Regions from separate parts of the Brassicibacter thermophilus genome, predicted to be linked through region 1. Evidence: a T-box and tRNA genes for the amino acid it is inferred to sense, from the RefSeq annotation. Region 1 holds a T-box; the other holds one or more tRNA genes.
The links. The T-box of region 1 lies ahead of ACZ41D_RS02980 (proline--tRNA ligase). A T-box ahead of a tRNA ligase gene usually reads a tRNA of that ligase, here a tRNA-Pro.
Positions count from the first base shown of each region.

Region 1 (10,796 bases):
GTTCCATAGTTGAAGTGTCTAAGCTTGAAAATTTGAAAGATAAATATTCTGGATTAAGCCTTGAGGATATTTTTGTGAAATTGGTAGGTGATAATAATGGGCTTTAGGTATATGTGGATAGTATTAAAAAAAGAGTTGAAAGATACATTTAGAGATAGAAAAACAATCTTTACTAGTATAATTATACCCATAATAATATTTCCAGTATTAGCTTTTGTAATAGGAATAGGAACATCAGGATTAATGGACGAAGGTAGTAAACCTGTTGATATTTCAGTTATTTATGAAGAAGATAACCAATTAGTGAAGTATCTTAAAAACAATAAAAATGTTAATATTAAAAACATAGGTGATCCTTATGAAGCATTGAATAAGCTTGATGTTAAGGTAATTTTAAAAATAGAAAAAGGATTTGATGAAAATATTGAAAAAGGTGAAATGGGGAAAATAGAGCTTATATATGATGAATCTAGCCAAAATTCAAGTATAGCCTTTTCACGACTACGAAGTATCATAAAAGATTATTCACAAGAAATAGCTTATACAAGGTTAAAACAGAAAGGAATAGACCCTGATATTTTGACTCCTATAGAAATAAAAGAAAATTCTATTGCAAAAGAAGATGGAACAAGCATGGCTATATTTGCTATGTTACTTCCCTTTATGCTTACAATATGGTCTGCTGTTGGAGGCATACCTGCAGCTACTGATTTAGGTGCTGGTGAAAAGGAAAGGCAGACACTTGAACCTCTTCTTACTACTAAAGCTAGTAGGCTATCCATACTTGTAGGAAAATATTTTACTGTGGTAATAGCTGGAATTATGGGAACTTTAGCAGCACTTATAGGGGTTTTAATTGCTTCAAAAATTAATCCATATTTCATGGGAGCAGGAGTAATGTTGCCGGTATCATCTATTATAGTAATAGCATTATTCTGCTTAGGGCTTGCATTAGTATTTGCTGGATTAGAACTAGTCGTAAGCTTTTATGCAAGAAACTTTAAAGAAGCTCAAACTTATCTCAGCCCTTTAACAATTGTGTTAATGATTCCAGCATATTTAACTATGTTTCTTGACGGAAGAGCTATACCAGAAAAATATTTCCACATACCTGTAATTAATACTATAGCTATAATAAAAGAAGCAATTGTACCCATAATAAACTTTAAACATATCGTTATAGTGGTTTTATGGAGTATAATATACGTAGGATTATCAATTTTTATAACTATTAAGATGTTTAACAAAGAATCTGTTATATTTAGGGCATAAATAAACCTCTGGTTTTCAAGCCAGAGGTTTTATCTTTATTTACAATCCATTGATATTGAAGCTTGAAATATTTCCTTCTATCTCTATATTTATCTTATATTTTGCGTCATTGTAATTATTGCTAATATATACATTTTTTTGAGGATTTGAGTAATCAAAGTCATTAATATTTAGGCTAGATAGATTTTTATCCAGTTCAACTTTAAATCCTACATCTTCAGGCAATATTATAGTTGAACTAGAAGCATTACTTTCTATTTTTATCGAAACATCTTTGTGAATGTTCTCGTCAAATTTAAGCTCTAAGCTTCCAGCATTTATTTCTGCATCAATATCGCTTACTCCTGCATAACCCAAGCCATTTGCCTGCAATGAGGCTGCATTTAGATCTATATCAAATTCTTTAAGATTACCTTTGTTTATACTATTAAAAGTTACTTCATTATCTACAGCATTTAATTCTAAAGAAATTCTATCTATAATCATATCTGTAAAGTCAAAATTGTTTTTACCTGCATTAATTTTAATGTCTAAATTTAATGGAATTTTATCTGTAAGCTTTAAATCCCACGTATTTTTTGCATTATTTAAGCTTTTTGGTTTAAATTTTTCGTATTTGTCACCTATATATAAATTATTGCCATTAAGTTTAATATCAGGAGTCATTTTATTTATATTGGTTTCTATGTTTGATTCAAATAATTTATTTTCAGCTTTTTCTAGATTTACTCTCACTGCATTTAGGTCAATATCTACATCTAAGCTTTTTTGCCCTTCCAAATCGTAAGATTCATTGTATGTTCTTAATTCTCCGATTTCTACAGATTGATTGTCATCTATAAAGTTACCGTTAATTTTATAAATCAATTTTTTTGTCTAATAGATAACTAGTCAGAATAAATAAGCCAATAAATGCTAAAACATAAATTATAGCGGAAGTAGCATTTATCTTATACACAAGGCTTGGGGAAACATTAAAACTGACCATTTCGTTAAATCTCATATGGTTTATTTTATCGCTAATCTTAACATATAATGGATAAGCTTTGGAAAGTTTATAACTTGTCATAAAAGTAAAGATATTAATTATAATAAAGAATATAAATCCTGCAAAACCACCAACCTTTTTATTTTTTAAAAGTTACTTTGCTTATAGTTATAGCAGAATATATGGTAATCATTAAAAAAATCATATTAAATAATGCATAAATAATTGAAATAATCACTGATTTTGTACTAATACTTTGAAATATCATATTTATGAAATTTTTGTTAAATAATAAATTTGCTGCAAAGTATTCTAAAATACCAGTTATTACTGTAGCAATAGCAAACCACAATAAAGTAACAAGTATTTTTGCTATCAATATTTCTTTACCGCTTACTGGCAATGTAAAAGTGAGGTATCCTCTATCTTCGTAAAGTTCGTTTCTGAAAGATCTTACAGAAAAAACTAATACTATTATGAATAATGCAACACTTATTAAGGTTATTAGGGAAAATATGCTAATTTTTTGCCAAGAATCTTGTTTAAGGAATACTCCTAAACTTAAAATGATACTTGATATAAAAACTATGAGGTAAAGCTTATAGCTTCCCTTTATATCATATTTTGCTAGCTTGAACATTATTCAAACACCTCCCTAAATAATTCATCTATTGATTTATTTTTTTCTATTCTGAGTTCTTCGGCATTACCATTAAGTATAATTTCTCCTTCAGATATAAAAGCTACATCATCAAAAATTCGTTCTATGTCTTTTACGAGATGTGTAGTTATGATAACAGAGCTTTTTTCATTAAAGTTTTGAATAATGGCATTAAGGATTTGTTCTCGAGCTACTGGGTCTACACCTGCAATAGGTTCATCAAATACGTATAACTTAGCTTCTCGTGATAATACTAAGGTAAGATTTAGCTTTTCACTCATTCCCTTTGATAGAGATGTTATCTTTGAGTTTTTGTCTAGTTTCATAAATTTTAATAAATCGTAAGCTTTTTCTTCATTAAAGTCTCTGTAAAAATCTTTATAAAAATTGATAGCATCTTTTATTTTCATCCATTTGTATAAGTGATTTCTATCAGGTAGATATGAGATGATCGATTTAGTATATGGCCCTGGAATTTGGCCGTCTATAAGTATACTGCCTGAAGATTGAGTCAATATACCACATATAATCTTTATTAATGTAGTTTTTCCACTGCCATTAGGGCCAAGTTGACCAAGTATTTTACCTTTTTCCAATTTAATATTGACATTTTTTAAAGCTTGTTTAGTGAAATAACTTTTACTCAAGTTATTAGTTTCCAAGATTAAATCCATTTAAAGTCCCTCCTTATTTAGTTCTTTATTTAAAGCGTCTAACATATCATTTTTATTAAATCCTAGTTCTTTCATACCAATGATGAAGTTATTTATTACATTTTTGGCCATATTCATCTTTAATTTTTTTATTGTTTCTTTATTTTCTACTACAAAACTACCCATTCCTCTTTGAGTATAAGTTAAACCTTCTCTTTCCAATTCTCTATATGCTCTTTGAATAGTATTTGGATTGACTTTTAGTTTTGATGATAATTCGCGTACAGAAAGCAACTTATCACCTCCTTTTAAATTTTCAGTAGCTATTTCTTTTTTTATTAAATCCATTATTTGAATGTAAATTGGGATCTTATCGTCAAAATTTATATTCAATGAAACACCTCCCAACCATAAAGGGCAATAAAGAATTAGTGTACTAATAATATAGTACACTAATATTCTAAAAGAGTCAACAAAAATATTACAAAACATTTGACAAAGGTTTAATTTTCTAGTAATATATAAAATAATATTAATGATATAGAAAATTTCATGGTAGAATGTTTTCTAAACTTTGTAAGTTTATAAGCTTAAAATCAATTAAAAATCCAACAAATAGGACTTAAAAATTTATATTTTGTAAAATTTTGACTTTGAATAATTATTTAATCTTTTCAATAATATAAATATCAATGGCAGTGAGAGGAAATAGTAGTTATCAATGATTTTCAGAGATGAAATCCTTGGCTGAAAGATTTCAAATCCTCTTGATAATGAACCCGTCCTTGAGCTTTTAGGGAGCTAAAACCCTAAACGATTGCTACGTTATAGCATAAGAGTGGACTTTTAAGTCTACTAGAGTGGTACCGCGGATGACCTTCGTCTCTAGAATGAGATGAAGGTTTTTATTTTTAATATAAATGAAGGGAGAAATGAATATGAAAATGAATAAAATGTATATGCCTACGTTGAGAGAAATACCATCTGAAGCTGAGATATCAAGTCATCAATTATTATTGAGAGCAGGTATGATTAGAAAACTAGTTTCAGGAGTATATTCTTATTTGCCTTTGGGATATAGGGTGATAAGAAAGATAGAAAATATAGTAAGGGAAGAAATGGATAGGTCTGGTTCACAGGAATTACTTATGTCAGCTATACAGCCTGCAGAGATATGGAAGCAGACTGGAAGATGGGATAATTTTGGCCCTGAAATGTTTAAGTTAAAGGATAGAAACGAAAGAGAGTTTTGTTTAGGACCTACCCATGAAGAATATTTTACAAGTTTGATTAAAGATGAGATAAAATCATATAAGCAGTTACCTTTAAATCTTTATCAAATACAGACAAAATACAGAGATGAAAAAAGGCCTAGGTTTGGACTTATAAGATGTAGAGAATTTATCATGAAAGATGCATATAGTTTTGATAAAGATGAAGAGGGCATGAAAAAGTCTTATATGGAAATGTGGAGAGCATATGATAGAATTTTTACTAGGTGTAAGTTAAATTATAAAGTAGTAGAAGGCGATTCAGGAGCAATGGGTGGAAGCGATTCACATGAATTTATTGCTATGTCGGAGGTTGGAGAAGCCGAAATAGCCTATTGCGAAAAATGCGATTATGCGGCTACAAATGAAAAAGCAGCAGCTTGTTATATAATTGAAGAAGATAATTTAGAAGAACTTCAATTTGAGAAAATTTATACTCCAGATATAAAAACTATAGAGGAATTGACAAATTTTTTGGGAGTATCAAAAGATAAATTTGTTAAAACCTTAATATATAAAGCTAAAGATCAAGTTGTAGCTGTACTAATACCAGGTAATAGAGAGTTAAACGAAGTTAAATTATGTAAAGTATTAGGGATACCTGAACATCAACTTGAGATGGCAGATGAAGAGACTGTTAAAGAAGTTACTGGAGCAAAAGTTGGATTTGCAGGACCTATAGGATTAAAAAGTGATGTTAAAGTATTAATTGATTCAAGAGTAACTAAGATGAAAAATTGTATTGTTGGAGCTAATGAAAGTGACTACCACTTTAAAAATGTGAACTATGGAAGAGATTTCACAGGTGAAGTTGTAGAAGACTTATTGCTTGTACGTGCAGGAGATATTTGTCCTAAATGTGGTGAAAAGTTAAAAATTGCTAGAGGAACAGAAGTGGGAAATATATTTCAATTAGGTACTAAATATAGTGATGGATTAAATGCGACATTTTTAGACGAAGATGGTAAAGAAAGAAAATTTGTAATGGGGTCTTATGGCGTTGGCATATCTAGAACTATGGCAGCTATTATAGAACAGTACCATGATGATAAAGGAATCATCTGGCCTTTAGTTGTTGCTCCATATCATGTGATAATTACTGTAGTTAATGTAAAAGATGAAAAACAAATGAAACTCGGTGAGAAACTTCATGATGAATTGACTAAAAAGGGAATTGAGGTATTGCTTGATGACAGAAAAGAAAGACCAGGAGTTAAGTTTAAGGACGCTGATCTTATAGGGATACCTATAAGAATTACAGTAGGAAGAAAAGCAGGCGAAAACATAGTAGAGTATTCATTGAGAAAAGAAGATAATAAGATTGAAATAAGTACAGACGAAATATTTGATAAAATTAAAGAAGCTTTTGAGGAAGAAGGCTTAGAAATATAAAACTTAGATTAAAGTTATTAAAAAACAGATAAAGTTCTTTTGTTTTAAAACAAAAGAACTTTATCTGTTTTTACAGAAAATTAAAGAAAAAGGAGGAAATACATAATCTAATATAGAATGATATTTATATAAATGATAAACTAAGGAACTGTTAACTTAAAATGAAAAAATAGCATGATTTTATAGAAAAATTCTTAATGGATCTTGACCTTACAGCCCTATATGAATTTTAGCTATTACAATAAAGCTGTCAAGGGTCAAGATAAACGAGCAAAGCTCGCCCTTGACAGCTTTATTTTAAATAGCTATGGAATGGTTAAGGGCTGTAAAAATAAAAATTGCATAGCAAATAAACCAAGAAATAAGGCAAAGCAGAGAGAACCCTTAACAAGTAAATATTATGCAGATAATAACCAATTACTGCGATCTCTATCGCTATATTTGGCACCTGCTACCTGGGCAGGAGTAAGGTTACTCAAAGAAGAATGAGGCCGTATATAATTAAAGAAGAATACAAAGTTTGCAATTAAGTTATTAGCGCTTTCGAAACAGTTAAAACCTCGCTTTGGTTTATACCAGGCTTTAAATTCCTTATTAAAAGATTCAATTATATTGTTTGATATATCATCATCAAAAGATTCAACTCTTATATGGTTGGCACCGGCAAAGATAGATTTAGCAGGCACCTTATAAGCACTATATCTATCAGTAACGATAGTATTAGGAATGCCAAATTTCTTTGCTTTTTTAAAAAGGCTGAAGGCCTGGTTAGAATTTCTGTAAGGAGATAGATGAAAATTTATAATAAAGCGAGTTTCAGAATCAATGATAAACCAGAGATAATGTTTTTTACCATTAATTTTAACAACAGTTTCATCAGCATGCCACTCATCAGAAGAAGATAAGTCAATGTGTGAAGAAAACTTATTAGCCATACTGTCAAACAAAGGTGCAAACTTTTTAACCCAGGATGCAATTGATACATGGGAAACCTTAATATTATATGTAATATAAAGAAACTGTGATATTTTTCTTGTTGAAGAGTTATTTAAAAAATAAAGGTTAAGGGCAGTAATAATAACAAACATAGGAAATCTCATTCTTTTAAAATTAGTTTTACCAGAAAGATTAGACGATGAGGGATTATGGATAGTAGTTGGTTTTGCGATAAAGAAAGAATGATAACATTTTTTATCTGAGCATCTGTAGTTTGTATAGTGCTTATAATCATGATGAATAAAAGATGCTTTGCCACATTTGGGGCATCTTGGATATTTGCTATTACGTGAAGTATTAGATTTAGGCTTTGTAGAGAATTGACGTTTACAATCACGGCATTGATACTTTTGATAACCGTAAGGATCTTTGCCAAATTTATAAAGTTTTGAAGAATTACATCTAGGACACTTAATTTTTGGTATAATAGTCATAGGCCTCGACCTCCTTTGGAGTAATGTTTGGTTGACAATTACTATTATACCTAAAGGAGTTCGAGGCTTTCAATTTTCATTTAAGTTAACAGAACGTAAACTAAAACTAGGAGGAAGAAATATGAGTATTATCATAAAAGCACTATTAATAGCAATTCTTTATTTTTTTAAAGATAATACTATTTTATTTTTAACTATTTCAGCTGTATTTATTATATTTGAGCTTATTAATCAGGAAGTAAGATCAAAAATATTTAAAAAGTTAGCACAAGAGAGTGAAAGATTTATTAAAGGAAAAAGCATTAATTTTGATAAACATACAAATAAAATGCTATTATTTTTTGATAATAGTGTATCAAATATAGTTGCTGCATTAAAAAAAGTTACAAATCATTTTAAAGAATTAGTGAGTAAACTTCAGATAACATCTGACATAATAAGTTCAGGTTCTAAACAAATTGATTATAATGTTAATATTGCAAAAGAAACATCTGAAGAGATATTAATATCTATTCGACAAATTTCTGCAGGAGCGGAAGATGGTGCTGATTCCGCTCAAAAAATTGTATCTAATACTAAGGACATAGTAAATAAAGCTAGTGAAGTAAAAGAAAAATCAAGGTTAACATTAAAAAGAACAGTAGATTTTAAAGATTATGTAAATAAGGTAGTAAATGCTTTCGACAAATTTAATTACAGTATGATGCAAACCTATGATCAAAGTGAAGAATCAGTAAAAGTAATTAGCGAGCTCGAAAAAAATATAGCTAAAATACAGGATTTTGTTCAGATAGTAGGAGATATTGCTGAACAGATTAATCTATTGTCATTAAATGCTGCTATCGAAGCAGCTAGAGCAGGAGAACATGGAAAAGGATTTGCTGTAGTTGCAGAGGAAATAAGAAAGTTAGCTACTCAATCATCTAATGCTGTTGAAGGAATAAGCGATATGGCGAAAGAAATAAATGCTAAAACTACAAAAACTATATTGGGAATAGAAGATGCTTTTGAGAAAATAAAGTTAAACATTGAGCAACTCAAAGAAGTATCAGAAATGTTTGAACAGACAAAAAATGCTATAGACGAAATTAATCAAGATGCTAATAGTATAACTGTTTTAAGTGATGAGCAATCAAGTGGCGTACTTAATATACAAGAGGAGATGGAAACTTTATCTGCAGCAATTGAGGAAATTTCAGCAGCAACACAACAGATAACAGCATCTATTCAGCAACATGATTTATCATTAGTAGAGTTATTAAATGAAGTAAAAAATCTTAAAAATAATTCTAATGAATTAAATGATTTTTTGAAGAAATTTGTATCTTTAGATATTGATAAAGGAGAGTTAGACAAGAGAATTAAAAAAGGAAAGGAAATAATTAAAAGCATAGCGACATTAAGTGAAATAGTGTCTATGGATAAGGATAAGCATAAAATTAAAATTTCGGAAATAATGTCAAAACAAGAGTTGTTTGGAGATTTTATAACCTTAGATAAAAATGGGAATGTCTTATATACATACCTTGATACAAATATAAAAAGTTTTGCATATAGACCATGGTTTAGAGAGTCTATAAAAGGTAAGATATATGAGACTGATGTATTTATATCTGCTATTATTAAAAAACCTATTATGATTATTTCAGCTCCTATTGTTAATGACAAAGGAGATATAGTTGGAGTAATTGCCGGAAATTTGAAATTAGATTAATAGCATGGTATTTTACCATGTTATTTTTTTATGGGAAAAATTTATAATCACTATGGTATTATATGCAAGTATTCAAACTTTAATTTTAAATATCTTTAAGAAAAATAAATTTTATCTACATTATGCAATTTACCTATGTGTATAATATTTTTCAATGTATAGAATAATAAACATATGGTTGTAGAAGAAATTTCATAAAATGATTTATTTAGATTTGCACGATTTTGATTATGTAGTAATTAAAGTGCTGAGTTTGTTTATCTATATAATAAAGGTATAGAGGATGGGATGAGATATGATGAGAAAAAACATATGGATTATATTATTGCTTATAATAGTTTCGAATATTGCTTTTGGGGATTCTTATAATGATATTGTTGTAAGTTTAGGTGAGGATTTAAGCGAGGAACAAAGGATTCAAGTACTTGATTTATTTGACGTTGATGATGATGTAAGAACTGTTTATGTTACAAACCAAGAAGAGAGAAAGTATCTTGGACAATATATTGATGAAAAGAAAATAGGAACAAAAGCTATATCTTGCGCATATGTGAGGAAACTTTCTAATAATCAAGGTATAAATATTAGTACATATAATATAAACTGGGTAACAAAAGAAATGTATGCTAATGCTTTAATAACAGCAGGAATAAAAGACGCTGAGGTAAAGGTAGCTGCACCTGTGGCTGTTTCTGGTACTGCAGCTCTCACAGGGATAATAAAAGCCTTTGAAGATATAAGTGGAAAAAACATAGGAGAAAAAGAAAAGCAAATTGCAAACGAGGAAATATCAAAGACTGGACAATTAGGTCAGGAAATTGGGAAAGATAATGCTAGCCAACTTATTAAGCAAATAAAAGAAGAAATAGTAGAAAAGAATATTAAAGATGAAAAAGATATAAGACAAATTATTATAAATATATCACAAAACCTTGAAATCAATCTTACAGAAGAGCAGATTAATGATATATTGGAGCTTATGAAGAATATTTCTTCATTAAACCTTAATTTAGAGGACATAAAGGGACAGCTTAAAAATATATCTGATAAAGTAAATGAAATATCTCAAGAAAACAAAGAAGTTAAATCATTACTGCAAAGGATATTAGATTTTTTTAAAAAACTATTTAAGGGATTATCAACATTGCTAAACAATTTGTAAACATAAGTTGCCATTAATAATCATGTATTATATAATATAACAAGTATAAATGGTATTTTGGAGGTGTAATAATGAAGGAAGTGAGAGTGAGGTTTGCTCCCAGTCCTACTGGATATTTGCATATTGGGGGATTGAGAACAGCTCTTTATGATTATTTATTTGCAAAACACAATAATGGTAAGTATATTCTAAGAATAGAAGATACCGATAGAACAAGATATGTTGAAGGAGCTATAGAAAATTTAATTGAATC
Region 1 is NZ_AP042446.1:630,934-641,729, forward strand. Features, by position in the region: gene ACZ41D_RS02950 (ABC transporter ATP-binding protein) at 1-107, shown strand, start outside; gene ACZ41D_RS02955 (ABC transporter permease) at 97-1,272, shown strand; gene ACZ41D_RS02960 (toast rack family protein) at 1,312-2,139, opposite strand; gene ACZ41D_RS02965 (hypothetical protein) at 2,400-2,900, opposite strand; gene ACZ41D_RS02970 (ABC transporter ATP-binding protein) at 2,900-3,595, opposite strand; gene ACZ41D_RS02975 (GntR family transcriptional regulator) at 3,596-3,967, opposite strand; T-box leader at 4,264-4,464, shown strand; gene ACZ41D_RS02980 (proline--tRNA ligase) at 4,513-6,237, shown strand; gene ACZ41D_RS02985 (IS6 family transposase) at 6,636-7,667, opposite strand; gene ACZ41D_RS02990 (methyl-accepting chemotaxis protein) at 7,789-9,381, shown strand; gene ACZ41D_RS02995 (DUF1002 domain-containing protein) at 9,677-10,543, shown strand; gene gltX (glutamate--tRNA ligase) at 10,615-10,796, shown strand, end outside.

Region 2 (10,796 bases), 1.3 Mb from region 1:
TTCTGCTAAAGTAAGCTTATATTCTAACAATTCAACTACGTTCATAATATCACCCTCTGTATAATTTATTCATTTCTACTCATTATATCATGCCTTCAACAACCATATAAATAATGTGAAAATATTAAAAAGTATTTTATCTCACATTTATATTATGAACGCAATTTCTAATTTATGTTATAGGCAAACAGGTTTATACTTCAATTCTAACATATTCTCATTCAACCTAGCAAATTAGAAATTTGTTTTAAAAAACTTTATAATTATAAAATATAAAATCTAATAAATAGTCTATAGTAATGTATCCTAATAATCAAAATATATGATATATTAATATTGCTGGAGGTATTTTTATGGAAATAATTAAATTTAATCAAAAAGAAAAAGTGTATATACCACAACATTTAGTAGATAAACTTAACCATAAAAGCTTCTGCTTTATCGATATTGAAACAACTGGTTTTAACCATATGTATAATAATATTATATTAATTGGTTTATTAATTGTACATAACGATAATATTTGTATCAATCAATTTTTTGCAGAGTCTTCAAAGGAAGAATTGGATCTCCTACGTAATTTCATAAAAGTTGCAAATAAAATTGATTATTTTATTTCATATAATGGAAATAATTTTGATATTCCGTTCATAAATGATAGATGCAGCAAATTTGGCTTAAATTTTAATATTAGTAAGGTACAAAGCATTGATATTTTAAATATACTAAAAAATTACAAACAATTTCTTAATGTAGATAACCTTAAATTAAAAACAATTGAAAAGTTTCTCAAAATCAATAGAACTGACACAATTTCAGGTAAGGATGTTATAACCCTATATAAAAATTATGAAAAAAATAATGATTATAATCTTAAAAAACTAATATTAAAACATAATTATGATGATGTCTATAATCTTCAATTTTTATTAAAAATATTTGATTATATCGAAAATAAAATAAGCTTTAATGTCAATATTAGTACTAAATCTCAAACACAATTGCTAAACATAAACATACAAAATGTATTAAACAATCAAAATTATTTCAGTGTTAAATGCAACACTGATAAATTAAATTTAAAAAAACAAATCTATTTTTCTGAAAATTATTCCTTTATTTGGTTACCTATAGATGGTAATTTAACTATTGATTTTGAAATAAGAAAAAGTAAGTTGTCAGATGGAAAAGAATGTTATTATATTAGTCAATATGATTATCCATTCACTAAACATATAGTTGATACTACAAAATATAAGCTGCCTAAAGGCATATTATTAATACAATATGGTGATATTATAGCTTCAGAAAACTTAAAAAATATTATAAAAGCAATACTTAAGCAATCTATGAAATACATATGAAATTTTTTATATTTTAATATTTAATTTAAAACTATTTAAAATTAAATATTAGGAAAATATTTAAATAATTTACAATTAAAATTGATTCATAATAAAAAACCCTATGAAATTAATCATAGGGTTTTAAATGGTGCCCAGAGGCGGAATCGAACCACCGACACGGGGATTTTCAGTCCCCTGCTCTACCGACTGAGCTATCTGGGCATATATGGTGGGCCTTCAGGGACTCGAACCCCGGACCTGCCGGTTATGAGCCGGACGCTCTAACCAACTGAGCTAAAGGCCCTTATTTTAATTTGTGGTGGGCCTGGGTGGACTCGAACCACCGACCTCACGCTTATCAGGCGTGCGCTCTAACCACCTGAGCTACAAGCCCATTCCTTTATATGGTCGGGGTGGAGGGACTCGAACCCCCGGCCCCATGGTCCCAAACCACGTGCGCTACCAAACTGCGCTACACCCCGATAAATAAAGCAATGTTAATTATTAAATTTTTTATGGTGGGCGCAACAGGGCTCGAACCTATGACCCCCTGCTTGTAAGGCAGGTGCTCTCCCAGCTGAGCTATGCGCCCATATTATTGCCCATATTATTAAAGTAACATTTAGTGGCAGGGGTGGCAGGACTTGAACCCACGACATTCGGTTTTGGAGACCGACGTTCTACCAACTGAACTACACCCCTAATGGTGTAATGGTGGGCCTTCAGGGACTCGAACCCCGGACCTGCCGGTTATGAGCCGGACGCTCTAACCAACTGAGCTAAAGGCCCCTATATAATCAACATCCAATGGCGGAGAAGGAGGGATTTGAACCCTCGCGCCCCGTGAAGGACCTACTCCCTTAGCAGGGGAGCCTCTTCAGCCACTTGAGTACTTCTCCATATCTGGCGGAGAGGGTGGGATTCGAACCCACGTGGGCTTGCACCCTAACGGTTTTCAAGACCGCCCCGTTATGACCACTTCGGTACCTCTCCAATGGTGACCCATCGGCGATTCGAACGCCGGACACCCTGATTAAAAGTCAGGTGCTCTGCCTACTGAGCTAATGGGTCAAATTGGCTGGGGTGGCAGGACTCGAACCTACGAAATGCTAGAGTCAAAGTCTAGTGCCTTACCGACTTGGCTACACCCCAACATATGGCGCACCTAGGAGGATTCGAACCCCCGGCACACGGATTAGAAGTCCGTTGCTCTATCCAACTGAGCTATAGGTGCATATTACTTTAGTTTAAATTTTTACTTTGGAGCGGGTGAAGGGAATCGAACCCTCGCAACCAGCTTGGAAGGCTGGGGCTCTACCACTGAGCTACACCCGCATATTTTAAATGGTGGAGGGGACTGGATTCGAACCAGTGAAGGCTGTGCCAACGGATTTACAGTCCGTCCCCTTTGGCCAACTCGGGAACCCCTCCTCAAATAATGGAGCTGGTGAGAGGACTTGAACCCCCAACCTACTGATTACAAGTCAGTTGCTCTACCAATTGAGCTACACCAGCATGGCGACCTGGAAGAGACTCGAACTCTCGACCTCCAGCGTGACAGGCTGGCATTCTAACCATCTGAACTACCAGGCCGCATCATATTCTTTTTTATGGTGGGCGCAACAGGGCTCGAACCTATGACCCCCTGCTTGTAAGGCAGGTGCTCTCCCAGCTGAGCTATGCGCCCATATGGTGACCCTACCGGGAATCGAACCCGGGTTACCGCCGTGAAAGGGCGATGTCTTAACCGCTTGACCATAGGGCCATGTTTTTTTGGTAGCGGCGAACGGATTTGAACCGCTGACACTGCGGGTATGAACCGCATGCTCTAGCCAACTGAGCTACGCCGCCATATTTCGTATGGTTGCGGGGACTGGATTTGAACCAGCGACCTCCGGGTTATGAGCCCGACGAGCTACCAGACTGCTCCACCCCGCGATGTACATTTAATTAATATAATACTTATTTTATTGGTGCCGGGGACCGGAATCGAACCGGTACGATCTTTTAGGGATCGCAGGATTTTAAGTCCTGTGCGTCTGCCAGTTCCGCCACCCCGGCACTTTATTGGCTCCTGGGGTGGGACTCGAACCCACAACCTACCGGTTAACAGCCGGTTGCTCCACCATTGAGCTACCCAGGAATGTCATCCGGCAACGACCTACTCTCCCAGGACGTCTCCGTCCAAGTACCATCAGCGCTGAGAGGCTTAACTTCTGTGTTCGGTATGGGAACAGGTGTGACCCTCTCGCTATCGTCACCGGATATTTTTAAGGCTTGCGCCTTCAAAACTGCACAGTGAATTTTCCTGGTCAAGTCCTCGACCTATTAGTATCACTAAGCTAAAGATATCACTATCCTTACACCTGTGACCTATCAACCAGGTAGTCTACCTGGGGTCTTACTCTTTAAAAAGATGGGAAATCTTATCTTGAGGGTGGCTTCGCGCTTAGATGCCTTCAGCGCTTATCCTTTCCAGACTTAGCTACTCAGCCATGCTCCTGGCGGAACAACTGATACACCAGTGGTCTGTCCATCCCGGTCCTCTCGTACTAGGGACAGCTCCTCTCAAATTTCCTACGCCCACGACGGATAGGGACCGAACTGTCTCACGACGTTCTGAACCCAGCTCGCGTGCCTCTTTAATGGGCGAACAGCCCAACCCTTGGGACCTACTCCAGCCCCAGGATGAGACGAGCCGACATCGAGGTGCCAAACCTCCCCGTCGATGTGGACTCTTGGGGGAGATAAGCCTGTTATCCCCGGGGTAGCTTTTATCCGTTGAGCGATGGCCCTTCCACTCGGTGCCACCGGATCACTAAGTCCAACTTTCGTTCCTGCTCGAGATGTATCTCTCGCAGTCAAGCTCCCTTCTGCCTTTACACTCTACGCACGATTTCCGACCGTGCTGAGGGAACCTTTGAGCGCCTCCGTTACTCTTTAGGAGGCGACCGCCCCAGTCAAACTGCCCAACTGACAGTGTCCCAAGACCGGTTTCACGGTCTCTGGTTAGAATTTCGGCATCATAAGAGTGGTATCCCAAGGTCGACTCCACCGAAGCTGGCGCCCCGGCTTCTAAGTCTCCCACCTATCCTGTACATACGATACCAAAATCCAATGTCAGCCTGCAGTAAAGCTCCACGGGGTCTTTCCGTCCTGTCGCGGGTAACTCGCATCTTCACGAGTACTACAATTTCACCGGATCCCTTGTTGAGACAGTGCCCAAATCGTTACACCTTTCGTGCGGGTCGGAACTTACCCGACAAGGAATTTCGCTACCTTAGGACCGTTATAGTTACGGCCGCCGTTTACTGGGGCTTAAGTTCACACCTTCGCTTTCGCTAAGCGTTCCCCTTAACCTTCCAGCACCGGGCAGGTGTCAGCCCCTATACATCGTCTTTCGACTTAGCAGAGACCTATGTTTTTGGTAAACAGTCGCTTGGGCCTCTTCACTGCGGCTAAATAAGGCTTCATACAGCTAGTGTATTAACCTCTTTTAGCACCCCTTATCCCGAAGTTACGGGGTCATTTTGCCGAGTTCCTTAACAAGGGTTCTTCCGCTCATCTTAGGATTCTCTCCTCGCCTACCTGTGTCGGTTTGCGGTACGGGTACCTGCTCGCTCGATAGAGGCTTTTCTCGACAGTGTGGAATCAGTTAGTTCGCTACTTATTTTTCGCTCCCCATCACCTCTTAGGATTACTTCTACGGATTTGCCTATAGAAGCTCCCTACTGGCTTAGACACACTCAACCAACGGTGTGCATAACCTATCCTCCTGTGTCACCCCATTTCTCAAACGCTTACAGGTAGTACAGGAATCTCAACCTGTTGTCCATCGCCTACGCCATTCGGCCTCGGCTTAGGTCCCGACTAACCCTGAGAGGACGAGCCTTCCTCAGGAAACCTTAGGCTTTCGATGGGTAGGATTCTCACCTACCTTTCGCTACTCATGCCAGCATTCTCTCTTCTGTATAGTCCACCATTCCTTACGGTATAGCTTCAGTCCATACAGAATGCTCCTCTACCGATACATACGTATCCCACAGCTTCGGTGACAGGTTTGAGCCCCGGAAATTTTCGGCGCAAGACCACTCGACCAGTGAGCTATTACGCACTCTTTAAATGAATGGCTGCTTCTAAGCCAACATCCTGGTTGTCTGTGTAGTCTTACATCCTTTTCCACTTAACCTGTACTTAGGGACCTTAGCTGGTGATCTGGGCTGTTTCCCTTTTGACTACGAAACTTATCTCACGTAGTCTGACTCCCAAGAAACATGACTGTGGCATTCGGAGTTTGATAGGTTTTGGTAGCGTATGAACGCCCCTAGACCATTCAGTGCTCTACCTCCACGTCACTATTACTTGAGGCTAGCCCTAAAGCTATTTCGAGGAGAACCAGCTATATCCGGGTTCGATTGGAATTTCACCGCTACCCACAGGTCATCCGATAGCTTTTAAACGCTAAACGGTTCGAGCCTCCACGAAATTTTACTTCCGCTTCACTCTGCCCATGGGTAGGTCACCCGGTTTCGGGTCTACGACATGCAACTAAAACGCCCTATTAAGACTCGGTTTCCCTACGGCTCCATTGCATAGCAACTTAACCTTGCTGCATATCGTAACTCGCTGGCCCGTTCTACAAAAAGTACGCGGTCGTACATAAAAAGTACTTCCACTGCTTGTAAACATAGGGTTTCAGGTTCTATTTCACTCCCCTCCCGGGGTTCTTTTCACCTTTCCCTCACGGTACTACTTCGCTATCGGTCACCAGGTAGTATTTAGCCTTGGGGGGTGGTCCCCCCAGCTTCCCACAGGGTTTCACGTGTCCCGTGGTACTCTGGAATACAGCTAGAATTCATATCGTTTAACTTACAGGACTTTCACCTTCTATGGTGGTACTTTCCAGAACTCTTCAGCTACGATAATCCTTCTTTTATGCTGCATCCACAACCCCAGTAAAGGAAACCTCTACTGGTTTGGGCTCTTCCCCGTTCGCTCGCCGCTACTTAGGGAATCGATTTTTCTTTCTCTTCCTCGGGGTACTTAGATGTTTCAGTTCCCCCGGTGTCCCCTCAACTACCTATGTATTCAGTAGTTGATACCTAGAGTTTACTCTAGGTGGGTTTCCCCATTCGGAAATCCCCGGATCAAAGCCTACTTGCGGCTACCCGAGGCATATCGGTGCTTATCCCGTCCTTCATCGGCTCCTGGTGCCAAGGCATCCACCCTATGCTCTTAATAACTTGACCAGAAATTGTAGTACTTAGTTACTCTTAGTAGTTACCAGCAATTAAATTGCTAGTATCTATCCATGTATCTAGTACTTACTATATTCACTGTGCAATTTTCAAGGTGCAATGGTGGAGATGAGGAGATTCGAACTCCTGACCCCCTGCTTGCAAGGCAGGTGCTCTCCCAACTGAGCTACACCCCCACGAAATGATTGCCCAATCCTATTTTATTGGACACTCAAAACAAAACAGTACAGAACCCTAAATAGTCTAAATTAAAGTGTTACTCCTTAGAAAGGAGGTGATCCAGCCGCACCTTCCGATACGGCTACCTTGTTACGACTTCACCCCAGTCATCGGTCCTACCTTCGACAGCTGCCCCCAAAAGGTTAGCTCACTGGCTTCGGGTATTACCGACTCCCATGGTGTGACGGGCGGTGTGTACAAGGCCCGGGAACGCATTCACCGCGACATGCTGATTCGCGATTACTAGCAACTCCGACTTCATGTGGGCGAGTTGCAGCCCACAATCCGAACTGGGACCGGCTTATTGGGATTCGCTCACTCTTACGAGCTCGCAGCCCGTTGTACCGGCCATTGTAGCACGTGTGTAGCCCAGGACATAAAGGGCATGATGATTTGACGTCATCCCCACCTTCCTCCGGTTTGTCACCGGCAGTCTCTCTAGAGTGCCCAGCATTACCTGATGGCAACTAAAGACAAGGGTTGCGCTCGTTGCGGGACTTAACCCAACATCTCACGACACGAGCTGACGACAACCATGCACCACCTGTCACCTCAGTCCCCGAAGGGAAAGTCCTATCTCTAGGACGGTCCGAGGGATGTCAAGCCCTGGTAAGGTTCTTCGCGTTGCGTCGAATTAAACCACATGCTCCGCTGCTTGTGCGGGCCCCCGTCAATTCCTTTGAGTTTCAGTCTTGCGACCGTACTCCCCAGGCGGAGTGCTTATTGTGTTAACTGCGGCACTGAAGGATGTCTCCCCCAACACCTAGCACTCATCGTTTACGGCGTGGACTACCAGGGTATCTAATCCTGTTCGCTCCCCACGCTTTCGTGCCTCAGCGTCAGTTACAGTCCAGAGAGTCGCCTTCGCCACTGGTATTCTTCCTAATATCTACGCATTTCACCGCTACACTAGGAATTCCACTCTCCTCTCCTGCACTCAAGTTATGCAGTTTCAAATGCTTACCTCGGTTAAGCCGAGGGCTTTCACATCTGACTTACATGACCGCCTACGCACCCTTTACGCCCAGTAATTCCGGACAACGCTCGCCCCCTACGTATTACCGCGGCTGCTGGCACGTAGTTAGCCGGGGCTTCCTCCTAAGGTACCGTCATTATCTTCCCTTAGGACAGAGCTTTACGACCCGAAGGCCTTCATCGCTCACGCGGCGTCGCTGCATCAGGGTTTCCCCCATTGTGCAATATTCCCCACTGCTGCCTCCCGTAGGAGTCTGGACCGTGTCTCAGTTCCAGTGTGGCCGTTCACCCTCTCAGGCCGGCTACCCATCGTCGCCTTGGTGAGCCGTTACCTCACCAACTAGCTAATGGGACGCGGGACCATCCTATACCGCTAACACTTTGACTCACATACCATGCGGTATTAGAGTTTCATGGGGTATTAATCCCGGTTTCCCGAGGCTATCCCCCAGTATAGGGCAGGTTTCCCACGCGTTACTCACCCGTCCGCCACTAAGCTTTAACTATTCCATCCGAAGACTTCCTAATTAAAGCTTCGTTCGACTTGCATGTGTTAGGCACGCCGCCAGCGTTTGTCCTGAGCCAGGATCAAACTCTCGCATTAAAAAATTTTATCTAATAGCCTAAGCTTTTACTCTTCAGAATTAACAGGTTCTGTACTGTTTAGTTTTCAATGTTCAATTTTAGCGACTTTTTTAATATACCATACTTTCTTTTTCTTGTCAAGCACTTTTTATCTTTTTCTTTAAATTATTTTCATCTTTTCTTGTGAACTCCTCGTGCCGACTCTTAAAACTATACCAGTTTTTTATCCTTTTGTCAACACATTTTTACAATAAAGATACTGTCAAGTAAAAGTTGGCAAAATTATTATTTTTAAATTTAATCATCCAATTTTGCTGTTTTAATTATGTTTTTATGCCCGATAGGGCAAGAGTATTCTATTTATACTTTCTACAATTTTAAAAATAAATTTACATATACTTTACAATGATTTCAAAATTGTTATTCTATAATACTAGACTTATGATTATAGAATAACAATAAGTCTGAGAGCCCTATTTTTAGGTCTAATTCTATTTATTCATCAGTATTAATGCTCTATTATGTTGTATTTTTTTAGGCTTATATTAGAGCATAGGTATCGTATGTTAGCTTATTCTTTTAAGTTATATAATATATTAGATATTAAAAACTTAGGTTCATTTGACTTGCACATTTGCAACCTAACATGTCCTTTATGGCTTTTCTTCCGTTAGTTACTGAACATTGACTAAATGGCATGCTTGCTCTTTTGTGTTTGTATATCTTGCTTTTCTTTGGCTTTTTATTTACTTCTGCTGCTGTTAATCCTACTTTTTCTATTATTTCTTCAAGCTTTTCTTCTTTTATTTCTTTGTTCAGTAGTGATTTTATTGTTGTTGCTAATTCTTTGCTTGCTTTTTCTGCTAGTATCTTGGCTAAGTTACTGGCTCCTTGTATTGACCAACTTGTTTTATTCCCTTTCATCCTTTGTGCTAATATATCACATATGCTATGTTCCATTGTTCCTAGATTTCTATATTTAATTCCTTCTGGTGGTTGCGGCATATTTATGTCTGGGCGAAGTTTGTAGAGCACTATCCCTTCTTTGTTGTTTACTAGGTAATTATATAGTGCCTGTAATTTCTTCATTTTCTTTTGATTATCATTGTTTTCTATCATTAGTTTTGTTATCATTTCTAATCCTTCTTCTATGTTACCATTGCTTAGTTTCTTTATTATTTCTTTTGCCTTTTTCTTATCTTCTATGTTCTTAAGTACTGCTTGATTTCTATGAAATGGATCTAATTGAAAGTGTGAATTGTCTTCTTTTATAACTTCTTTTATCCAGTTTGCTCCATCTCCATTTACTATTTTTGTTTCTATTTCGTCAGTATTATATTGTTTCGCTATTTTGGCTTGTCTTAGTTTTCTAAATTCTTTACTACTTCCAAAGCTTGCATATGCTTTTTTGTTCTTTAGTACATATCTATCTTTTTTCTCATGCTTCTTCTCCCAGCCTTCATAAAAAATTCCTAATTTTAGTTCTTTTTTCTCTTTTCCCTTAGTCTTTTTATCTTTACCTTGGATATTTATCCACACTCCATCCATTTCTTCAAACAATATTTTTGTTTCTTTTTTGCCTTGTAATTTTTCTTCGTTGTTTAATTTTATTTCGTGTTTTTCTTTTTGTTTTAGTTGTTCTCCTAAGTTTTGTATTATGTTCCAAGCTGCTGAATGACTTATACTTTGGTTTGTCATTTCTGTTATTTTATTTGCTGTTTTTCTATATGATTCATCTGTTGCTAGATCTACTATTTTTTCTACTAGATTTGTAGATATATGTCCTATGGTTTCCATTTTTAAGTATTCATCTAAAAGGCATTTGTAACCTCTTTTACCCTCTTGTGTAGTATATTGATATATTCTACGTTTATATTCAATTTCGCCCATTATTGTTTTTATGGTAGTTTTCTTTAATCCTTTATTTCTATATTCTTCTTTATCTCTTTCTTTCATTAATTTATTATCTAATTTTTCTAATAGCTCTACGAGCATTTCACATGCCTGTCGGCATACAAGCTTATATATAATTTTCTCTAAGTTCTTGAAATTAATTTCTTTTTCATCTAAACTTATATTATACATGTAATCATCCCTTTTATAGTTTTCTTATTAATTACTATTATATTGGATGATTCATATATGTTAAAGGTGCTTTCGGGCATCTTTTTCATTTTTGTTGTTTTTGCCTACTAAAATTATACTCTAAGTACAATAAATTTTATTTTTTTGTGAAAAACTATAATGAAAAATAAAAGATATAGTAACTATGCCTTCTTTGCCTTCTTTTTGACTTGATCTAAATAAGTTTTGCAAGATATAATAATTTTATCTTTCGGATTTAGCTTATAAGCACATTCTATATCCTTTTCTCCACTTTTAATATCTCCCATTTTAATATATGTCATTCCCC
Region 2 is NZ_AP042446.1:2,129,882-2,140,677, forward strand. Features, by position in the region: gene ACZ41D_RS10175 (hypothetical protein) at 1-45, opposite strand, end outside; gene ACZ41D_RS10180 (ribonuclease H-like domain-containing protein) at 354-1,364, shown strand; tRNA gene ACZ41D_RS10185 (tRNA-Phe) at 1,493-1,568, opposite strand; tRNA gene ACZ41D_RS10190 (tRNA-Ile) at 1,574-1,650, opposite strand; tRNA gene ACZ41D_RS10195 (tRNA-Ile) at 1,664-1,740, opposite strand; tRNA gene ACZ41D_RS10200 (tRNA-Pro) at 1,752-1,828, opposite strand; tRNA gene ACZ41D_RS10205 (tRNA-Val) at 1,863-1,938, opposite strand; tRNA gene ACZ41D_RS10210 (tRNA-Trp) at 1,973-2,048, opposite strand; tRNA gene ACZ41D_RS10215 (tRNA-Ile) at 2,059-2,135, opposite strand; tRNA gene ACZ41D_RS10220 (tRNA-Ser) at 2,155-2,245, opposite strand; tRNA gene ACZ41D_RS10225 (tRNA-Ser) at 2,251-2,339, opposite strand; tRNA gene ACZ41D_RS10230 (tRNA-Lys) at 2,342-2,417, opposite strand; tRNA gene ACZ41D_RS10235 (tRNA-Gln) at 2,422-2,498, opposite strand; tRNA gene ACZ41D_RS10240 (tRNA-Arg) at 2,504-2,580, opposite strand; tRNA gene ACZ41D_RS10245 (tRNA-Gly) at 2,608-2,681, opposite strand; tRNA gene ACZ41D_RS10250 (tRNA-Tyr) at 2,692-2,777, opposite strand; tRNA gene ACZ41D_RS10255 (tRNA-Thr) at 2,786-2,861, opposite strand; tRNA gene ACZ41D_RS10260 (tRNA-Asp) at 2,863-2,939, opposite strand; tRNA gene ACZ41D_RS10265 (tRNA-Val) at 2,958-3,033, opposite strand; tRNA gene ACZ41D_RS10270 (tRNA-Glu) at 3,037-3,111, opposite strand; tRNA gene ACZ41D_RS10275 (tRNA-Met) at 3,121-3,197, opposite strand; tRNA gene ACZ41D_RS10280 (tRNA-Met) at 3,208-3,284, opposite strand; tRNA gene ACZ41D_RS10285 (tRNA-Leu) at 3,318-3,407, opposite strand; tRNA gene ACZ41D_RS10290 (tRNA-Asn) at 3,415-3,489, opposite strand; rRNA gene rrf (5S ribosomal RNA) at 3,495-3,611, opposite strand; rRNA gene ACZ41D_RS10300 (23S ribosomal RNA) at 3,655-6,595, opposite strand; tRNA gene ACZ41D_RS10305 (tRNA-Ala) at 6,705-6,780, opposite strand; rRNA gene ACZ41D_RS10310 (16S ribosomal RNA) at 6,872-8,402, opposite strand; gene ACZ41D_RS10315 (ISLre2 family transposase) at 8,987-10,468, opposite strand; gene ACZ41D_RS10320 (tetratricopeptide repeat protein) at 10,651-10,796, opposite strand, start outside.
Region 2: it encodes a tRNA-Pro, which carries the amino acid that the T-box ahead of ACZ41D_RS02980 (proline--tRNA ligase) is inferred to sense. The anticodon was not compared.